Regions from separate parts of the Streptomyces sp. NPDC018026 genome, predicted to be linked through region 1. Evidence: riboswitches for the same ligand, from Rfam matches in the RefSeq annotation. Region 1 holds a riboswitch; each other region holds the start of a gene.

Region 1 (4,177 bases):
AGGGTGACGTGCGTGGGGAGAGTGCGGTTGAGCGTGGCGGAGCGGCGCGAGGAGCTGCTGGGCGCCGCCATCGAGCAGATATCGGCGCGGGGCGTGGCGGCGTTGCGGATCGCCGACGTGGCCGCGGCGCTCGGCGTCAGCAACGCCCTGGTGCTCTATCACTTCTCCACGAAGGAGCGCCTGGTCGCCGCCGCGTTCACGCATGCCGCCGAGGACGACCTGGCCCATCTGCGGGGGCTGCTCGCCCGTCGTACGTCGGCGCTGCGCCGTCTGCGGGCGGCCGTGCGGTGGTACGCGCCGACCGGGCCGGCCAAGGGCTGGCGGCTGTGGATCGAGGGCTGGGCGGCGGCGCCGCGCGAGCCCGCGCTGCGGGAGGTCACGCGCGAGCTGGACCGCCAGTGGAAGGCGGCGATCGCCGGGGTCATCGCCGAGGGGGTGGCCGCCGGTGAGTTCTCCTGTCCCGAGCCGGACGCCGCGGCCCTGCGGCTGACCGCGTTGCTGGACGGGCTGGCGGTGCAGCTCACCTCGTACACGGGCACGGTCTCGCGGGCCCGGGCGCAGGAGTGGGTGGACGACGCCCTTGCCCGGGAACTGGGCCTGGAGCGGGCGGCGTTGACAGCGACGACGCGGCGTTAGCGCCCGCCGGGACACCGGCCCCGCCGGTGCACCGCCCCCGCGCCGGGACAGCACCGGCCGTCGCGTCAGGCCACCGAGGCGATCCGCGTCTTGATGTCGTCCGGCGACAGCGTCCCCTTGGCCGTCACGTGGTCGCCCGACGACTCGCCCCGCAGCCGGCGCCCGATCCACGGCACCAGGTACTCGCGCGCCCAGTGCACGTCGTCGCGCCGTACGTCGAGCGTGCCGCGCGGCGGCAGGGGCGACCAGGGCTGGTCCGGGTCGGCCGGGACGCGCAGGCCCAGGGCCTGCCCCGCGCGCAGCGCCACCCGGGTGTGCCCCTCCGGCGACAGGTGCAGCCGGTCGGCGTCCCACGCCCTGCGGTCCTGGACGCTCCGCAGCGACCACAGGTCGAGCACCGGGCAGCCGTAGCGGTCGGCGATGGCGCGGACGTGCCCGTTGTACGTGGCGATCTTGCCGCGCAGGTGCTTGAGGACGGGCACCCCGCGGGTGTCGAACCCGGTGGTCACCAGGACGGTTCCGGCCGCGGCGGTCAGCGCGGCCACCGCCAGCTCGAACCGCTCGGCGACCTCGTCGGGATCGGTGCCGGGCCGCAGGATGTCGTTGCCGCCGGCCGCGAACGAGACGAGGTCCGGCGCGAGTCCGACGACCCGCGGGAGCTGTTCCGCCACGATCTGGTCGAGGAGCCTGCCGCGCACGGCGAGGTTCGTGTACGTGAAGTCGCCCTCGGGGCGCCGGTCCGCGAGCAGTACGGCGAGCCGGTCGGCCCAGCCGACGAACGCCCCGTCGGGGCCGTGGTCGCCGACGCCCTCGGTGAAGCTGTCCCCCACCGCCACGTACGACCCGATCACTGCTCTGCTGTCACTCTTCGAATCGTCTGCCACATCGGCCCATGATTCACCCTGGAATGTGACCTACGCGACCGTAGGAAGGGATTGACGGGCGGTGAGAAAGGCCACGCCTAAAGTATTCGTCAATTCCGGAATACGCCGGGTCCGGACACACCGAAGGCCGGACCCGGGGATCGGGGTCCGGCCTTCGGGGCGCGGAGGCCGCGCGGCGGAACCGGTCGTCAGACGGAGACGCCGTGCGAGCGCAGGAACGCCAGCGGGTCGATGTCCGAGCCGTAGTCCGGCGTGGTGCGGATCTCGAAGTGCAGGTGCGGGCCGGTCACGTTGCCGGTGGCACCCGAGAGGCCGACCTGCTGACCCGCCGTCACCGACTGACCGGCGGAGACGGAGAGCGAGGAGAGGTGGGCGTACTGGGCGTAGTGGCCGTCGGCGAGCTGGATGACGACCTGGTTGCCGTACGCGCCGCCCCAGCCGGCGGAGACGACGGTGCCCGCGCCGACGGCCTTGAGGGAGGTGCCGGTCGGGACGACGAAGTCGGTGCCGGTGTGGTAGCCGCTGGACCACATGCTGCCGGACTGGTGGTACGGGGTGCCGACGGTGCCGCCCGCGACGGGGGAGGTGTAGCCGCTGGTGGTGCCCGTGGACTGGCTGCCGGTGTCCGAGGAGGAGGCCTTCTCGGCATCCGTCGACTTCTCGGCCGGCTTCGCGGCGGCGGACTTCTCGACGGACTTCTCGGCAGGCTTCTCGGCGGACTTCTGCGCGGGCTTCTGCGACTGCGCGGAGGACGGCGCCGACGACTTGGCGGCCTGGCCGCCGATCGAGAGCTTGAGGCCGGGGTGGATCAGCGACGGGTCGGAACCGACGGCCTCGCGGTTGTCCGCGTAGAGCTTCTTCCAGCCGCCGTCGACGTCCTGCTCGTCGGCGATCTTCGAGAGGTAGTCGCCGCTCTTCACGGTGTAGGTGTGCGAGTCGGAGTTCTTCTCGGCGGCGGCCTTCTTGGCCGACGCCGGAACGGACTGCACGGCCTGCTCGGAAACGGAGTGCGCGGGGGCGGCGTTGGCGGCGGCGGCACCCATCAGCGGGAGCGCGAGCGCGGCGCCACCGGTCCCGGCGACGGCGATGGTGCGGGTCAGGCGCATGGCCCTGGTACGGCGGTGCTTACCCTTCGCGGGCATGGCGAATTCCTCTCCGGCGCCTGCGAGGTGAGCTGTCGGGTGCGGGCTGGAGATGCCCGGCCGCGCCGAAACGCGGCTTTACCCCAAGCCGTTCCGGGAACCGGAACAGGCAGTTCTACCTGTGGGTCCCCCGCTCCTGCCGTGTACGGGTGGTCGATGAGTGCGGGCTCCGGTCGGCGGCAGGATTAGGCGTCCGTCCGGATCGGTGGTGAACGTAAGGGACCAAGACGCACAGGGACAAGCGAGGGGTTGCCCCGACAGGTGTTCCGATTGATCCTTTACGGGAATATCCGGTAACCCTGCGTCGATTTCCACCGCGCGCTTTTACTTGAAGCCCCTTGAGAAACACTTGAATTACGTGAACATGACGGGCAACGCACGGTCACGGATATGACGCTGCTCACGCGCCTCTCATTCACCCTCCGCCATTTCAGGGCCACTTGTCATCAAGGCCGCCAATTCGGACAGAAGGCTCTTATTGGAGCGGAATATGCCTCGGGGCGCCATTTCGCGCACAGGTGATGCCGTATCGTCGGGTGGAGCCCGCCGGCGAGCAGCGGCGGCGGGGCGGAGTGGGAGGAGCCCCCGTGACGCAGCAGGTCCCGTCGACCGAACCCGAGCTGACCGGTGTGCGCAACTTCCGGGACGTGGGCGGACTGCCCACCGTGGACGGGCGGCGGGTGCGGCAGGGGGTGCTGTTCCGCAGCGGTCACCTGGCTCACGCCACCGGGGAGGACGCCGCGTTCCTGGCCTCGCTGGGCCTGCACACGATCTTCGACTTCCGCAACGCGGCCGACCAGAAGCTGGAGGGCCCGGACGTCGACCTGCCGGGCGTGCGCAATGTGAACCTGCCGCTGAGCGACCCGGCCGACGGCGCCGAGTTCTGGAAGATGGTCCGCGACGGCGACCTCGACCAGCTGCGCGGGATCCTGGCCGACGGCAGGGCCGCGGACCGGATGATCGCCTCCTACCGCGCGATCGTCACGGAGCGCACCGCGGAGCACTCCCGCATCCTGCACGCGCTCGCCGAGGACAGCGTCCCGGCCTTGATGCACTGCGCCGCCGGGAAGGACCGCGCGGGCCTGTCGATCGCCGTCACCCTGCTCGCCCTGGGTGTCGAGCGCGAGGCCGTCGTCGAGGACTACCTGAAGTCGAACGCCGCGCACCGCCGCTACAAGGTGCGCCGCAGCGGCTCCGCCGCCTCCGCCTACTCCCCCGAGGTCATGGAGCTGCTCGGTCCGCTGTTCGACGCGCGCGCCGAGTACCTGGCGGCGGCCTTCGAGACCGTCGAGGAGACGTGGGGCGGCGTCGACGCCTACCTGGAGCAGGGCCTGCGGCTCACTCCCGGGACCCGGGAGCGGCTGCGCGAGCGGATGCTGGACTGAGCCACCCGCCCGTGGCGGCGCTACTTGGCGCCCACCTCGAACAGCAGGTAGAGGAAGCCGCCGAAGACGTGCCCCAGGGCGATGTAGATGACCAGCCGCACCCACAGGGCGCGCGGGAACTTCTCCTGCA
Region 2 (4,177 bases), on a different contig from region 1:
GCGCGAGGAGGGCCGCGTACGGCGAGCCGAGCGCGTGGGCCGCCGCCCCCGCGTCGAGGACGTGGTCGCCCAGCCGGACACCCACCGTCCGGTCCGCCCGGTCGGCCGAGCCGGGGATCGAGAACACGCCGTACGGAAGGTTGTGCGGGCCGAAGGGGTCGCCCTCGGGGACATCGAAGGGGGGCATCGGGTGCTGCCTCGCTTTCGTGCTCGCCATGTGCGCCGTGCGCGCCGTGTGTGCCGTTGTGTCACGTGATCGGGGTGCGTCACGTGACACACGCGGTCGGCCACACGTTACGGGTGACGTGCCGCTCTTGGGCAGTACCGCCGAAGGCGGCGGCGCCCGGTCCGGGTTCGGAGACGGAAGACGCCGCCGGGAGCGCCCGGAGGGCAGGTGGTGTGCCCTGCCGCTGCCAACCCGGTGCACAGGCCTTGAATCGGCTTTAGCCGATGATGTGTCAGGTTTCGGACATCATCGGACATCATCGGGCGTCGTCTTGCAACGCCGTGCGGGTTCGAGCGCACTCGCTACGCCCTCGTTCGGAAGCGGTCACGGGTGAGTCGGACGGGTGCGGTGTCCGTATTCTCTGATCATGGACCGCACCGCGTATTCACTCGTCGCCACCGACCTGGACGGCACGCTGCTCCGAGGCGACGACACCGTCTCCGACCGGTCGCTGGCCGCGCTGGCGCGGGTCGCCGGGGCCGGTGCGCGGCACCTGGTGGTGACGGGGCGGCCGGCACCCCGGGTGCGCTCCCTGCTCGACCGGCTCGGCTGCACGGGGCTCGCGGTGTGCGGACAGGGCGCGCAGGTGTACGACGCCGGCGCGCACCGGATGCTGTGGTCGGTCACCCTGGACCGGGAGCTGGCCGAGACCGCGCTCGGCAAGATCGAGGCCGAGGTGGGCCAGGTGCACGCGGCCGTGGACCAGGACGGCGTCGACGGGCTGACGCTCATCGAGCCGGGCTACCTGATGCCCCACCCGACGCTGCCCGCGGTGCGTGTCGAGCGGCGTGCCCAGCTGTGGTCCACGCCGATCAGCAAGGTGCTGCTGCGCCACCCCGACCTGACCGACGACGAACTGGCGGCGACGGCTCGCGCGGTGGTCGGCTCCCTCGCGACGGTCACCATGTCGGGGCCCGGCACGGTGGAGCTCCAGCCCTGCGGCATCACCAAGGCCACCGGTCTGGCGCTGGCCGCCGAGCACCTGGGTCTGGAGCGGCGGCGGACGATCGCCTTCGGGGACATGCCCAACGACATCCCGATGTTCCAGTGGGCGGCCCACGGTGTCGCCATGGCCGGCGCCCACCCCGAACTCAAGGCGGTGGCCGACGAGGTCACCACGACGAACGAGGACGACGGCGTGGCCGTCGTCCTCGAGCGGATCTTCGGTACCTCTTAGGCGAGGTTCAGGCGGTGTACGGCTCAGTAGGCGCTGAAGACGTTGTCCATCGAGCCGTAGCGGTCGGCCGCGTAGTTGCAGGCGGCGGTGATGTTGGCGACCGGGTCGTACGGGTCCCAGGAGGTGCCCTCGACGTGGTAAGCCTGGAAGGTCGGGTCGATCACCTGGAGCAGACCCTTGGACGGGGTGCCGTTGATGGCGTTGATGTCCCAGTTGTTGATGGCGAGCGGGTTGCCGGAGGACTCACGCATGATGTTGCGGTGAATGCCCTCGTAGGTCCCGGGGATGCCGTGCTGGGCCATGATGTCGAGCGACTCGCGGATCCAGCCGTCGAGGTTGTCCGGGTAGGCCGTGGCCGCCGTGGTGGCGGTCGTGGCGGCGGCCGGGGTGGCCGCGGAAGCGGTGGTGGCGCCGATGAGCGGCAGCGCGAGCACCGCGGCACCGGTGCCGGCCACGGCGAGCTTGCGGGCGAGGCGGCTGGTGCGGGCGGGTCGGTTCTGACCGTTGGCAGACATGCGGTGTCCCTCTCCTTACGCCTACGAGGTGAGCTGTCGGGTTCGGGCGGGGAGGTGCCCGGCCGTGCCCTGACGGGTACGGCTTCACCCCGAGCCGCTCCGGTGGTGACCGGTGCGGCGACTTACCTGGGTCCCCCGCTCCTGCCGGCGAGTTTGTTGGGTGGATGACTGTGCGACGGGCGGTGGCAGGATTCGGCGTCCACCCGACAGGCCGGGAACGTATGCGAGAGCACATGTCCGGAACAAGTGCAGGAATCACCCAACATGCCTGTTGACCTTGGTCTGAGGCGTTTGAGGCTCTTGATCCTTTGCTGCTGCCAATCCCCAACTGGCTTGCGGGGCAAAGGGAGGGCACAGGTTCCGCCGGGGTTGCCTGTGGGTTGCGCGGAGTGAGCCAACTCACTGACTTCAACAAGCACGGCAAATGGGGCATTAACCCCAACTGGGAGCCAACCGGCCGCGGGTGGGGACGGCTTCGGGTGTCGAGCGGGAGGACGCGGGCAGCGGGGGAGGGGTGGGCGTGTCGATCGGGTGACGTTCTCGAAGTGCGGGCCGTTGGGAGGAGTGATGGGATCTTCGGTGGCTGCTCCGGCCCGTTCGCCCTCCGGCTCCGGCTCGTCCCCTCTGGCGATATCAATCAAAATCTGCTCATATCACCTGATCAAAAACATACCGTTCATGATCCGATACCGACCAGCCTGTAACGGTGGGCGCTAGCGGTGATCGAAACGTGACCGGATACGCTGACTTGAGTGGTGGCAGCGACCTATCGACAAACCAGGTAATCGCCAGTAGACACCAGCAGACAGGAGACCCCTCGTGACCGTCGTCGGGCCGTTCGGGCTGAGCGTGCGGGACCAGGCTCTGGAAGCCGATGTCCAGGCCGGATTGGTTGCTGTCGAGGAAGGGTTGCTTGAGGCAACCAAAAGCGAGGTGCCGTTCATCACGGAGGCCGCCCAGCACCTGGTGCGGGCCGGCGGGAAACGGTTCCGGCCGCTGCTGGTGATGCTCTCGGCCCAGTTCGGAGACCCCTACGCCCCCGGGATCGTGCCCTCGGCCGTGGTCGTGGAGCTGACCCACCTCGCCACGCTCTACCACGACGACGTGATGGACGAGGCCGCCGTGCGGCGCGGGGTGCCCAGTGCGAACACCCGCTGGGACAACTCGGTCGCGGTCCTCACCGGTGACTTCCTGTTCGCCCGCGCCTCCCAGATCCTCGCCGACCTCGGCCCCGAGGCGGTCCGGGTCCAGGCCCTCGCCTTCGAACGGCTGGTCACCGGTCAGATCCTGGAGACGGCCGGCCCGCAGGACGGCCGCGACCCGGTCGACCACTACCTGGACGTGCTGGGCGGCAAGACGGGCTCCCTGGTGGCGGTCTCGTGCCGGTTCGGCGCGATGATGTCCGGCGCCGACGAGACGGTGGTGGACGTCCTCACCCAGTACGGCGAGCGGCTCGGCGTCGCCTTCCAGCTCGCGGACGACGTCCTGGACATCGCCTCCGACTCCGACGAGTCCGGCAAGACGCCCGGCACGGACCTGCGCGAGGGCATCCCCACCCTGCCCGTACTGCGGCTGCGCGAGCGGGCGGCCCGGCTGGGTCTCGCCGAGGACATCGCGCTGTGCGAGCTGCTCGACTCCGACCTGAGCGACGACGCGCGGCACGCCGAGGCGCTGCGCCTGCTGCGCGCCCACCCCGCGCTGGAGCAGGCCCGCCGGGACACCGTCCGGTACGCGGAGGAGGCCCGGGCGGCGCTGGCCCCGCTGCGGGAGTGCGACGCGAAGGCCGCGCTGGTGGAGCTGTGCGACGCCGTGGTCCACCGGGCCGGCTGACCGCCGCCGGACCGCCGCCCGCGGTCCGTCGCCGCCTCGTGGTCCCCGCCGGCCCCTACGGGGCGGGGGAGCCGGTACCCCTGAGTGTCATCCCGCAGGAGTAGGCGGAGTTGAGCCCGCGGTCTGACGCCTGTGCGCCGGGGATTTGGTCAGATGGACACCACGGAAAAACACCAATCCTCACCGATTCGGGTGAGAATGGCGGCTCACGGGTGAACGAGTGCGAGGTCGTGAGACAGCCGCCGCCGACGACGGAGGTAGGGCACACATGGCACCGATCGATTCCGACGACAACACGACCGCCGGGGAGGGCGAGGAGCTGCGGGCCGGACGGCGCAAGGCCGCGCGGTACGTCGTCCCGGTCGCGGTGATGGGAGTGGCGGCCGCGACGATCGGGCTCGTCCCCGCGCTCGCCGACTCCGGCGACCC
Region 3 (4,177 bases), on a different contig from region 1:
CCCCGCCCCCGGAACCCTGGAGTGCGGGACGGCAAGCGGCGCGGACGCGCGGGGCGGCGGGAGACGAGTGGTGCGGCCAGGTGACGTGGACGACGAGGGAGCGGCCGCCAGAGCCGGTGGCCGGCTCCCCGGCGATCCCGTGCCCGACCCGGGTCTCGGGCTCGGCGACGAGGCGCTGCCCGTGCCGCCCTCCGGGCCACCGCCAGTCCGGCGGACCGGGTACGGGCGGGCCTTCGTGCACGCGCTCCCCGTGCTGCTGATCGTCGTCGCCATCCTGTACGACATCTTCACCCCGAGATACTTCACCGCCGGACCCCTCTACACGGCCGCGCCCCTGATCGCCGCCCCGCTCTACTCGCGGCGCGGCACGGCGCTCACCGGCGTCGCCGTGGTCGCCGCGGTCATCGGGCTGCAGCTCGGCAAGGGCGTCATCCACTACGTCGACTCCCTCACCGAGCTGATCACCATCGCCACGGTCGCCGTACTCGCCGTCCTCGTGAACGGCATGGTCCGCCGCAGCAGCGAGCGCCTCGTCTCCGTCCGTGAGATCGCCGAGGCCGCCCAGCGCGCCGTCCTGCCCGAACCCGCCGAGCGGATCGCGGGCTTCGAGATCGCCGTCTGCTACGAGGCCGCGCAGGCCGACGCCTTCATCGGCGGCGACCTGTACGCGGTGCAGGACAGCGCCCGCGGCGTCCGGCTCATCGTCGGGGACGTGCGCGGCAAGGGCATGGGTGCGGTGGCCGCCGTCGCCGTCGTGATCGGCGCGTTCCGGGAGGCGGCCGAGCAGGAGGCGACGCTGGAGGCGGTGGCACAGCGCCTGGAGCGGGCGCTGGCGCGCGAGGGCACCCGACGCGACGGACTGGACGCCTTCGAGGGCTTCACCACCGCCGTCCTCGCCGAACTCCCGCACGGCGGCGGCACCGTCCGCATCGTCAACCGCGGCCATCCGCCGCCCCTGCTGCTCTACGCCGACGGCACCCTCGGCCCGCTGCCCGCCCACGAGTCGGCGCTGCCGCTCGGCATGGGCGAGCTGGGAGTGTGGCCCGACCGGGCGGAGGAGGCCCCCTTCCCCGGCGGGGCCACACTGCTGCTCTACACCGACGGGCTGACCGAAGCCCGGGACGCGAAGGGCGAGTTCTACGATCCGCAGGCGCGGCTGACCGGCCGCGTCTTCCCGCATCCGGCGACCCTGCTCGCCACCCTCGCCGAGGACGTGCGCCGGCACTCCGGGGGCGGCATGGCGGACGACATGGCACTGCTCGCCGTCCGGCGCCCCCGGCGCGGTGATCATGATCATTGTCACGAGCCGTGACAGCGCGACCCCCCTCCGCATAACAACTGATACACCGTCAGAAGAAACTGGCGCGAGAGGGAATACCGAGGCCGGGTCAACTCGCCCGGTTTTCACCGGTCGTGAGGCGTACGTCCCGGCCGTATTCGGTAATGATCAAGAGGAACGGCTTGGAATCGGAGCCTCGCGTCTATTAACGTTCGATAACGCAGCGCGGTCGTCCCAGCCGTCACAGAAGGCGGCTCCGTGCGCACGCGCCGAATCCCGCAAGGGAACCGGGGAACCACCACATTGGGGTGAATCGGGCGTATGCCGCCGTGGAAAACGGTCGGCAGACACCCGTAGGAGACCTTCCTGCTCCGAACCCGTCAGCTAACCCGGTAGGCGAAAGGAAGGAAAGGAGTACGCCCACGTGGCGTCCAACCGGCCTGCCCCCGAGGCCCCGTCCGCGCCCAGTGGGCACGGCACCGACACCTTCGGCTACGACGGCTACCGCACCGAAGAGGGCCCCTGGGAGGAGTGGAATCCCACCGCGGAATCCATCCGCCCCGTACGCGGCCGGCACCGCGTGGCCAAGCAGCGCGGCGGACTCGCCCGCAGCTCCACCGTCCTCGGCGTCGGTGTCATAGCCGCCGTCGGAGCGGGCGGCATGGCCAGCGCGCAGACCGGCAAGCCCCCGGTGTCCATCTCCATGCCGGACCTGCCGAACGTCGGCTCGCTCATGCCCGGGAGCGACGACGAGGCGCCGGAGCCCGAGGGTTCCGCCACCCCGCTCAGCGGCATCACCCAGGCCGTCGCCGCCGACAGCGCGGAGGGCGCCGACACCACCGGCGCCGGCGAGTCGCTGCGGGCCCGGATCATGGCGCAGGCCGAGCAGCAGCAGGCGCAGGTCGAGACCAAGGCCGCCGAAGAAGCCGCCGCCGCGGCCGAGAAGAAGGCCGCGGAAGCCGCCGCCAAGGCGGAGAAGGAGGCCGAGGAGAAGGCCGCCGCCGCCAAGAAGAAGGCGGAGGAGGAGGCCGCGAAGAAGGCCGAGGCCGAGCGGCTCGCGAAGCTGGCCAAGCAGTTCACGCTGCCGACCTCCTCGTACACGATCTCCTCCACGTTCAACCAGGCCGGCTCCCTCTGGGCCTCCGGCCACCACACCGGCCTCGACTTCGCCGCCCCCACGGGCACGCTGCTCAAGGCGGTGCACAGCGGCACCATCACGTCGGCCGGCTGGGACGGGTCGTACGGCTACAAGACCGTGCTCACCCTCGACGACGGCACCGAGCTCTGGTACGCGCACCAGTCCTCCATCAACGTCAGCGTCGGCCAGCAGGTCACCACCGGTGACGTCATCGGCCGCGTCGGCGCCACCGGCAACGTCACCGGCGCCCACCTCCACCTCGAGGTCCACACCGACGGCGGCAGCGGCATCGACCCGATGGCCTGGCTGCAGAGCAAGGGGCTCACCCCCTGATCCGCCCCGCCCCCGACGCACCCCGCTGAACCCCGGCGGTCCTGACGGCGACCCCCCGACGTCAGGGCTGCCGGTTCGCGGGAAATTTTGCCCGCCTGCCAGAATCGCCCGCTCCGGCGCGGTCGTTGAGTCCCTACATGACTTCTCTGCGCAAGCTCGGCTCCTCCGACCTGGCGGTCTTCCCCCTCGCCCTCGGCGGCAACGTCTTCGGCTGGACCGCCGACCGGGACCGGTCCTTCGCCGTCCTGGACGCCTACACGGCGGCCGGCGGCAACTTCGTCGACACCGCCGACTCCTACTCCGCCTGGGTCGACGGCAACAGCGGCGGCGAGTCCGAGACCGTCCTCGGCCAGTGGTTCGCGGCCCGCGGCAACCGTGACGACGTCGTCCTCGCCACCAAGGTCAGCCAGCACCCCGAGTACCCGGGCCTGTCCGCCGCGAACATCAGGGCCGCGGCCGACGCCTCGCTGCGCCGCCTGGGCACCGATCACATCGACCTGTACTACACCCACTTCGACAAGCCCGAGGTGCCGGTCGAGGAGATCGTCGGCGCGCTCGACGCGCTGGTGAAGGCCGGAAAGGTGCGGCACATCGCCGCCTCCAACATCTCCGCCGAGCGGCTCGCGGCGTCCCTGGAGTTCTCCGACCGCGAGGGCCTCGCCCGGTACGTCGCCCTCCAGCCGCACTACAACCTGGTCTCCCGCGACACGTACGAGGGCGAACTGCGCGACCTCGCCGAGCAGGCCGGTCTCGCCGCCGTGCCGTACTACGCCCTCGCGTCCGGTTTCCTCACCGGCAAGTACCGGCCCGGCACGGAGGTGGACAGCCCGCGGGCGGGCGGTGCGGCCAAGCACCTGGAGACCGAGCGGGGCCGCCGGGTGCTGGCCGCCCTGGACGAGATCGCCGCGGCCCACGACGCTCCCGTCGCCACCGTCGCCCTCGCCTGGCTGGCCGCCCGGCCGACGGTGGCGGCGCCGATCGCCTCCGCGCGCACGGTGGAGCAGCTCCCGGCGCTGCTGGGCGTGGCCGAACTGAGCCTGACGGAGGACGAGGTGGGGAGGCTGACCCGGGCGTCCGCCTGAGCGGGCGCGGCGCGTCGCGTCGCGGATCTACGGCCGGTGCGGGCCGGGCGTAGGTCCGTACGGGTGGTACGGCGGCAGGTACGGGTTGTGCGGGGCCTGTGTGGCGTAGGGGGCCTGCGCAGCGTAAGGACCGGGTGCGGTGCGGGGGCCGTACGCGCCGTACGCGCCGTGTGTGCCGTGCGTGCCGCCGTACGGATACGCCCACGGCGGCATCGGTATCGGCACCGGCGGTGGGGCGGTGGCGCGGGCCGCGTGGTCCAGGGCCGGGCGGGCGAGGTCCCGCAGGTGCCACAGGACGTCCAGCAGTGCCCGCTCCCGTACGGCGAAGTCGGCGCCCGCCCTGCC
Region 4 (4,177 bases), 1.0 Mb from region 1:
CTTCGACTCGTCGGAAACCTGCTCGTAGAAGCTGACCAGGCGCTCGGCGTCGTCAACGGTGATGGGGCGGACGCGCGCGGTACCGCCGTCGCGCAGCACCACGTCGGCTTCCCAGTGGGCGGGGTACTCGTGCCGGTCCGACGAGGTCTGCATGGGCCCCAGAGTACGGCTCGCGTACGACAACGGCGCGGGGCAGTCTGTGGGGGACGGATGTCCGGACCGAGGCCGCGGTCCGGGACCCGTACGGGGCGGCCCACGTGGTCGTCCCGGCTTGCTTCACGATGTGGGAAACTGGTCTAGACAAGACTGGTCTAGACAACTTCAACGCCTCTGAACACCTGAAGGGCAGCATCACATGGCTGAGCGCCGCGTCAACGTCGGCTGGGCCGAGGGTCTCCACGCCCGCCCCGCCTCCATCTTCGTCCGAGCCGCCACGGCCACAGGCGTCCCGGTGACGATCGCCAAGGCCGACGGGTCCCCCGTCAACGCGGCCTCCATGCTGGCCGTCCTCGGCCTCGGCGCCCAGGGGGGCGAGGAGATCGTCCTCGCCTCCGACGCCGAGGGCGCCGAGGCGGCTCTGGACCGGCTGGCGAAGCTGGTCGCCGAGGGGCTCGAGGAGCTTCCCGAGACCGTCTGAGGGACAGGACAGCAGCACCGAAAGGCCCGCCGGGACCACCGGACGGGCCTTTCGCCTTTACGCTCCCGCTTCCGCTTCCGCCCATTAGGGACGGCAGAAATAGTCGGCCGGAATTCCCCCGCTTTTGTATACGGAACCTGTGTTACCGGAGCGGGCTCGCGGTGTTTACGGAATGTTGCGTATTCCTCACACGCTCCGTCGCCGCGCCGCCGGAGGCGAATCGGAGCCGGTGCCCGGATGCCGACCGCTCGATGTGCCGCGTCATGAGCGCCCGCGCGCGTTCGCCGTCGCCCCGGGCCACGGCATCGGTGATCGCCGCGTACTCCGCCCAGTACTCCACCGGTCCGGCCGGTGCCTCCACGACGTACATCCAGGCGATCTTCTGGCGGAGCTGGGTCAGCAGCGCGGTCAGGGAGGGGCTGTCCGCCGCCCGGGCGAGGGTCTCGTGGAACCAGTCCCCCAGGGAGCGCAACTCGTCGGCGGTGCCCCGCCCGGCCCGTTCCCGCCCCAGCCTGACCAGGCCGCGCAGCACCTTGAGGTGGGCGTCGGTGCGCCGTCGCGCGGCCCGGGAGGCACCGAGCGGCTCCAGGAGCGCGCGGGTCTCCAGCAGGTCCGCGGCCTCCCGCTCGGACGGTTCCGCGACGCACGCGCCCGCGTGCCGCCGGGTCACCACGAAGCCCTCCGCCTCCAGCGTGCGCAGAGCCTCGCGGACGGGGACGCGGGAGACGCCGTAGCGGCGGGCCAGGATTTCCTCGGTGAGCCGGCTCCCGCGTCCGTGGACGCCGGCCACGATGTCGTCCCGAATCGCCGTGCACACCGAATGCGCCGGAATACGCATGACCGACCTCCGCCTTGATCCCCTGAAACGTCGACGATGGACGCGCTTTCAGCGACTCTAGGCCAATCAGGCCGGGATGGAATACAAAAAGCCCCGACTCGGGAAGCCGGGGGCTTTTTGCCAGACGTTCTCTCCGTCAGACGTTGTCTCCGTCAGACGTTCTCTCTCCTCAGACGTTCACGCCGTGGGAGCGGAGATAGGCGACGGGGTCCATGTCCGAGCCGTACTCGGGACTCGTACGGGCCTCGAAGTGCAGGTGCGGTCCGGTGACGTTGCCGGTGGCCCCCGAGACGCCGATCTGCTGGCCGGGCTCGACCGACTGGCCGACCGAGACGCCGATCGACGACAGGTGCCCGTACTGCGTGTACGTGCCGTCGTGCATCCGGATCACGACCTGGTTGCCGTACGCCCCGCCCCAGCCGGCCTCGACGACGGTGCCGACGCCGACGGAGTGCACGGACGTGCCGCTGGAGGCGTGGAAGTCGATGCCGGTGTGGCTGCCCGAGGACCACAGGGAGCTGCCGGCCTGGTAGGCGGTGGAGACGTACGAGGCGGTGATCGGCGCGACGAAGGTGTTGAGGCGCTCGCGCTCCGCCTCCCGCGCGGCGCGCTCCTTGGCCTCGCGCGCCTCCTTGGCCGCCTCGGCCGCCCGCTCGCGGGCCGCCTCCTGGGCCGCCTCGCGGGCGGCGGCGTCCGCGGCCGCCTGCTGCTGGGCGAGGGCCTGGGCGTCGATCTCGTCGGCTATGGAGTCGCCGATGGTGACGACCGGGGTGAGCCCGGTCTGTTCCGCCTCGGGCTCGGCGGCGAGCGCCGGAGCCGCGAGGGTGCCGACCACGCCGGTGGTGGCGAGGGCCGCGACTCCCGCCGCGCGGGCGGTGGTGCGGTGCACCCGGCCGGTACGGCGGTGCTTCCCGGTGGCGCGCGTGAACGCCATGTAGAGGCTTGTCCTTTCCTTCCCTCTCGCCTACCGGGTTAGCTGACGGGTTCGGAGGTGGAAGGTCTCCTACGGACCCCCTCGCGTGCGCGCGGGCGTCCGATTCACCCCAGGGACTGCGATGGGTCCCCGGCTCCCCTGGCTCGCGCCGTACGGGGACTCGGCGATGGCTGCCCGGTGCCGCGGACGCGGCGCACTGCCTGACGAACAGCCCGGACGACGCTAAACGCGGCTGCGTTCAATCCTCAAACGCAACAGGCTTTTTGTAGCGCACGCCACAGGGCAGACGGGCAACCACTCCCCCAATCCGGACAAACGGCGGCCCTGGTGACACACCGGTCACCAGGGCCGCCGCGCGCGTGCCGCTACTCGGCCGCCACCACGGTGACTTCGCCGATGCCGAGGGCCTCGACGGGCTCCCTGATCTGCGCCGCGTCGCCGACGAGGACCGTCACGAGACGGTCCACCGGGAAGGCGTTCACGACCGCCGCGGTGGCCTCCACGGTGCCCGTGGCGGCCAGTTGGCGGTAGAGCGTGGCCTGGAAGTCGTCGGGCAGGTGCTGCTCGACCTGGTCGGCCAGCGTGCTCGCCACGGCCGCCGCCGTCTCGTACTTCAGCGGCGCCACGCCCACCAGGTTCTGCACGGCCACGTCGCGTTCGGCGTCGGTGAGCCCCTCCGCGGCCAGCTTGCGCAGCACCGTCCACAGGTCCTCCAGGGCGGGACCGGTGTTGGGGGTGTCGACGGATCCGCTGATGGCGAGCATCGCGGCGCCGGTGCCGTCCGGCGCGGAGCGCAGGACCTGGCCGAACGCCCGCACACCGTAGGTGTAGCCCTTCTCCTCGCGCAGGACGCGGTCCAGGCGCGAGGTGAGGGTGCCGCCCAGGCAGTAGGTGCCGAGCACCTGCGCGGGCCACACCCGGTCGTGCCGGTCGGCGCCGGTGCGGCCGATCAGCAGCTGCGTCTGGACGGCGCCGGGACGGTCCACGATGACGACCCGGCCCCGGTCGTCGGCGGTCACCGGGGGCACGGGGCGCGGCTCGGCCGCCGAGCCGGTCCACGCGCCCAGGGTGTCGCCGAGCAGCACGTCCAGGTCGACGCCGGTGAGGTCGCCGACGACCACCGCGGTGGCCGTGGCGGGGCGGACGTGCCGCTCGTAGAAGGCGCGTACGGCCGCCGAGTCGATGGCCTCGACCGTCTCCTCGGTGCCCTGGCGCGGGCGCGACATGCGCACGTCGGCCGGGAACAGCTCCTTGGAGAGTTCCTTGGCGGCGCGCCGGGAGGGGTTGGCCAGCTCGTGCGGGATCTCGTCGAGCCGGTTGCGCACCAGCCGTTCGACCTCGCCGTCGGCGAAGGCGGGCGCCCTGAGGGCGTCGGCGAGCAGGCCGAGTGCCTTGGCGAGGCGCGAGGCGGGCACCTCCAGGCTCAGCCGGACGCCGGGGTGGTCGGCGTGCGCGTCCAGGGTGGCGCCGCAGCGCTCCAGCTCGGCGGCGAAGTCCTCGGCGGAGTGCTTGTCGGTGCCCTCGGAGAAGGCGCGCGCCATGATGGTGGCGACGCCGTCGAGGCCGGCCGGCTCGGCGTCCAGGGGGGCGTCGAGGAGCACCTCGACGGCGACGACCTGCTGGCCGGGGCGGTGGCAGCGCAGCACGGTGAGGCCGTTGTCGAGGCTGCCGCGCTCGGGCGCGGGGAACGCCCAGGGCTTGGGCTCGCCGGCCTGCGGCTGGGCGTGGAATTCCATGGTGGCGAGCTCGGTCACTTGGCCGCCTCCTC

What was found. Region 1 has a riboswitch for cyclic di-AMP ahead of ACH4D3_RS04665 (peptidoglycan DD-metalloendopeptidase family protein). Riboswitches for the same ligand answer to the same signal wherever they lie in the genome.
Region 2: linked by a shared signal. The riboswitch ahead of ACH4D3_RS15635 (transglycosylase SLT domain-containing protein) and the one ahead of ACH4D3_RS04665 (peptidoglycan DD-metalloendopeptidase family protein) in region 1 are both predicted to bind cyclic di-AMP.
Region 3: linked by a shared signal. The riboswitch ahead of ACH4D3_RS26120 (M23 family metallopeptidase) and the one ahead of ACH4D3_RS04665 (peptidoglycan DD-metalloendopeptidase family protein) in region 1 are both predicted to bind cyclic di-AMP.
Region 4: linked by a shared signal. The riboswitch ahead of ACH4D3_RS00495 (M23 family metallopeptidase) and the one ahead of ACH4D3_RS04665 (peptidoglycan DD-metalloendopeptidase family protein) in region 1 are both predicted to bind cyclic di-AMP.

What each region holds. Positions count from the first base shown of each region.
Region 1 covers NZ_JBIRFY010000001.1:1,141,255-1,145,431, reverse strand. Annotated here, with positions in the region: gene ACH4D3_RS04675 (TetR/AcrR family transcriptional regulator) at 13-636, shown strand; gene ACH4D3_RS04670 (SGNH/GDSL hydrolase family protein) at 702-1,487, opposite strand; gene ACH4D3_RS04665 (peptidoglycan DD-metalloendopeptidase family protein) at 1,709-2,662, opposite strand; cyclic di-AMP (ydaO/yuaA leader) riboswitch at 2,667-2,824, opposite strand; gene ACH4D3_RS04660 (tyrosine-protein phosphatase) at 3,250-4,047, shown strand; gene ACH4D3_RS04655 (DUF6126 family protein) at 4,068-4,177, opposite strand, start outside.
Region 2 covers NZ_JBIRFY010000004.1:347,668-351,844, forward strand. Annotated here, with positions in the region: gene fahA (fumarylacetoacetase) at 1-187, opposite strand, end outside; gene ACH4D3_RS15630 (HAD family hydrolase) at 594-1,403, shown strand; gene ACH4D3_RS15635 (transglycosylase SLT domain-containing protein) at 1,427-1,918, opposite strand; cyclic di-AMP (ydaO/yuaA leader) riboswitch at 1,923-2,126, opposite strand; gene ACH4D3_RS15640 (polyprenyl synthetase family protein) at 2,738-3,748, shown strand; gene ACH4D3_RS15645 (outer membrane lipoprotein carrier protein LolA) at 4,017-4,177, shown strand, end outside.
Region 3 covers NZ_JBIRFY010000009.1:21,332-25,508, reverse strand. Annotated here, with positions in the region: gene ACH4D3_RS26125 (PP2C family protein-serine/threonine phosphatase) at 86-1,312, shown strand; cyclic di-AMP (ydaO/yuaA leader) riboswitch at 1,537-1,692, shown strand; gene ACH4D3_RS26120 (M23 family metallopeptidase) at 1,704-2,750, shown strand; gene ACH4D3_RS26115 (aldo/keto reductase) at 2,888-3,832, shown strand; gene ACH4D3_RS26110 (PrsW family intramembrane metalloprotease) at 3,860-4,177, opposite strand, start outside.
Region 4 covers NZ_JBIRFY010000001.1:115,792-119,968, reverse strand. Annotated here, with positions in the region: gene ACH4D3_RS00510 (GNAT family N-acetyltransferase) at 1-153, opposite strand, end outside; gene ACH4D3_RS00505 (HPr family phosphocarrier protein) at 356-637, shown strand; gene ACH4D3_RS00500 (GntR family transcriptional regulator) at 780-1,475, opposite strand; gene ACH4D3_RS00495 (M23 family metallopeptidase) at 1,645-2,409, opposite strand; cyclic di-AMP (ydaO/yuaA leader) riboswitch at 2,422-2,585, opposite strand; gene ACH4D3_RS00490 (M16 family metallopeptidase) at 2,775-4,163, opposite strand; gene ACH4D3_RS00485 (M16 family metallopeptidase) at 4,160-4,177, opposite strand, start outside.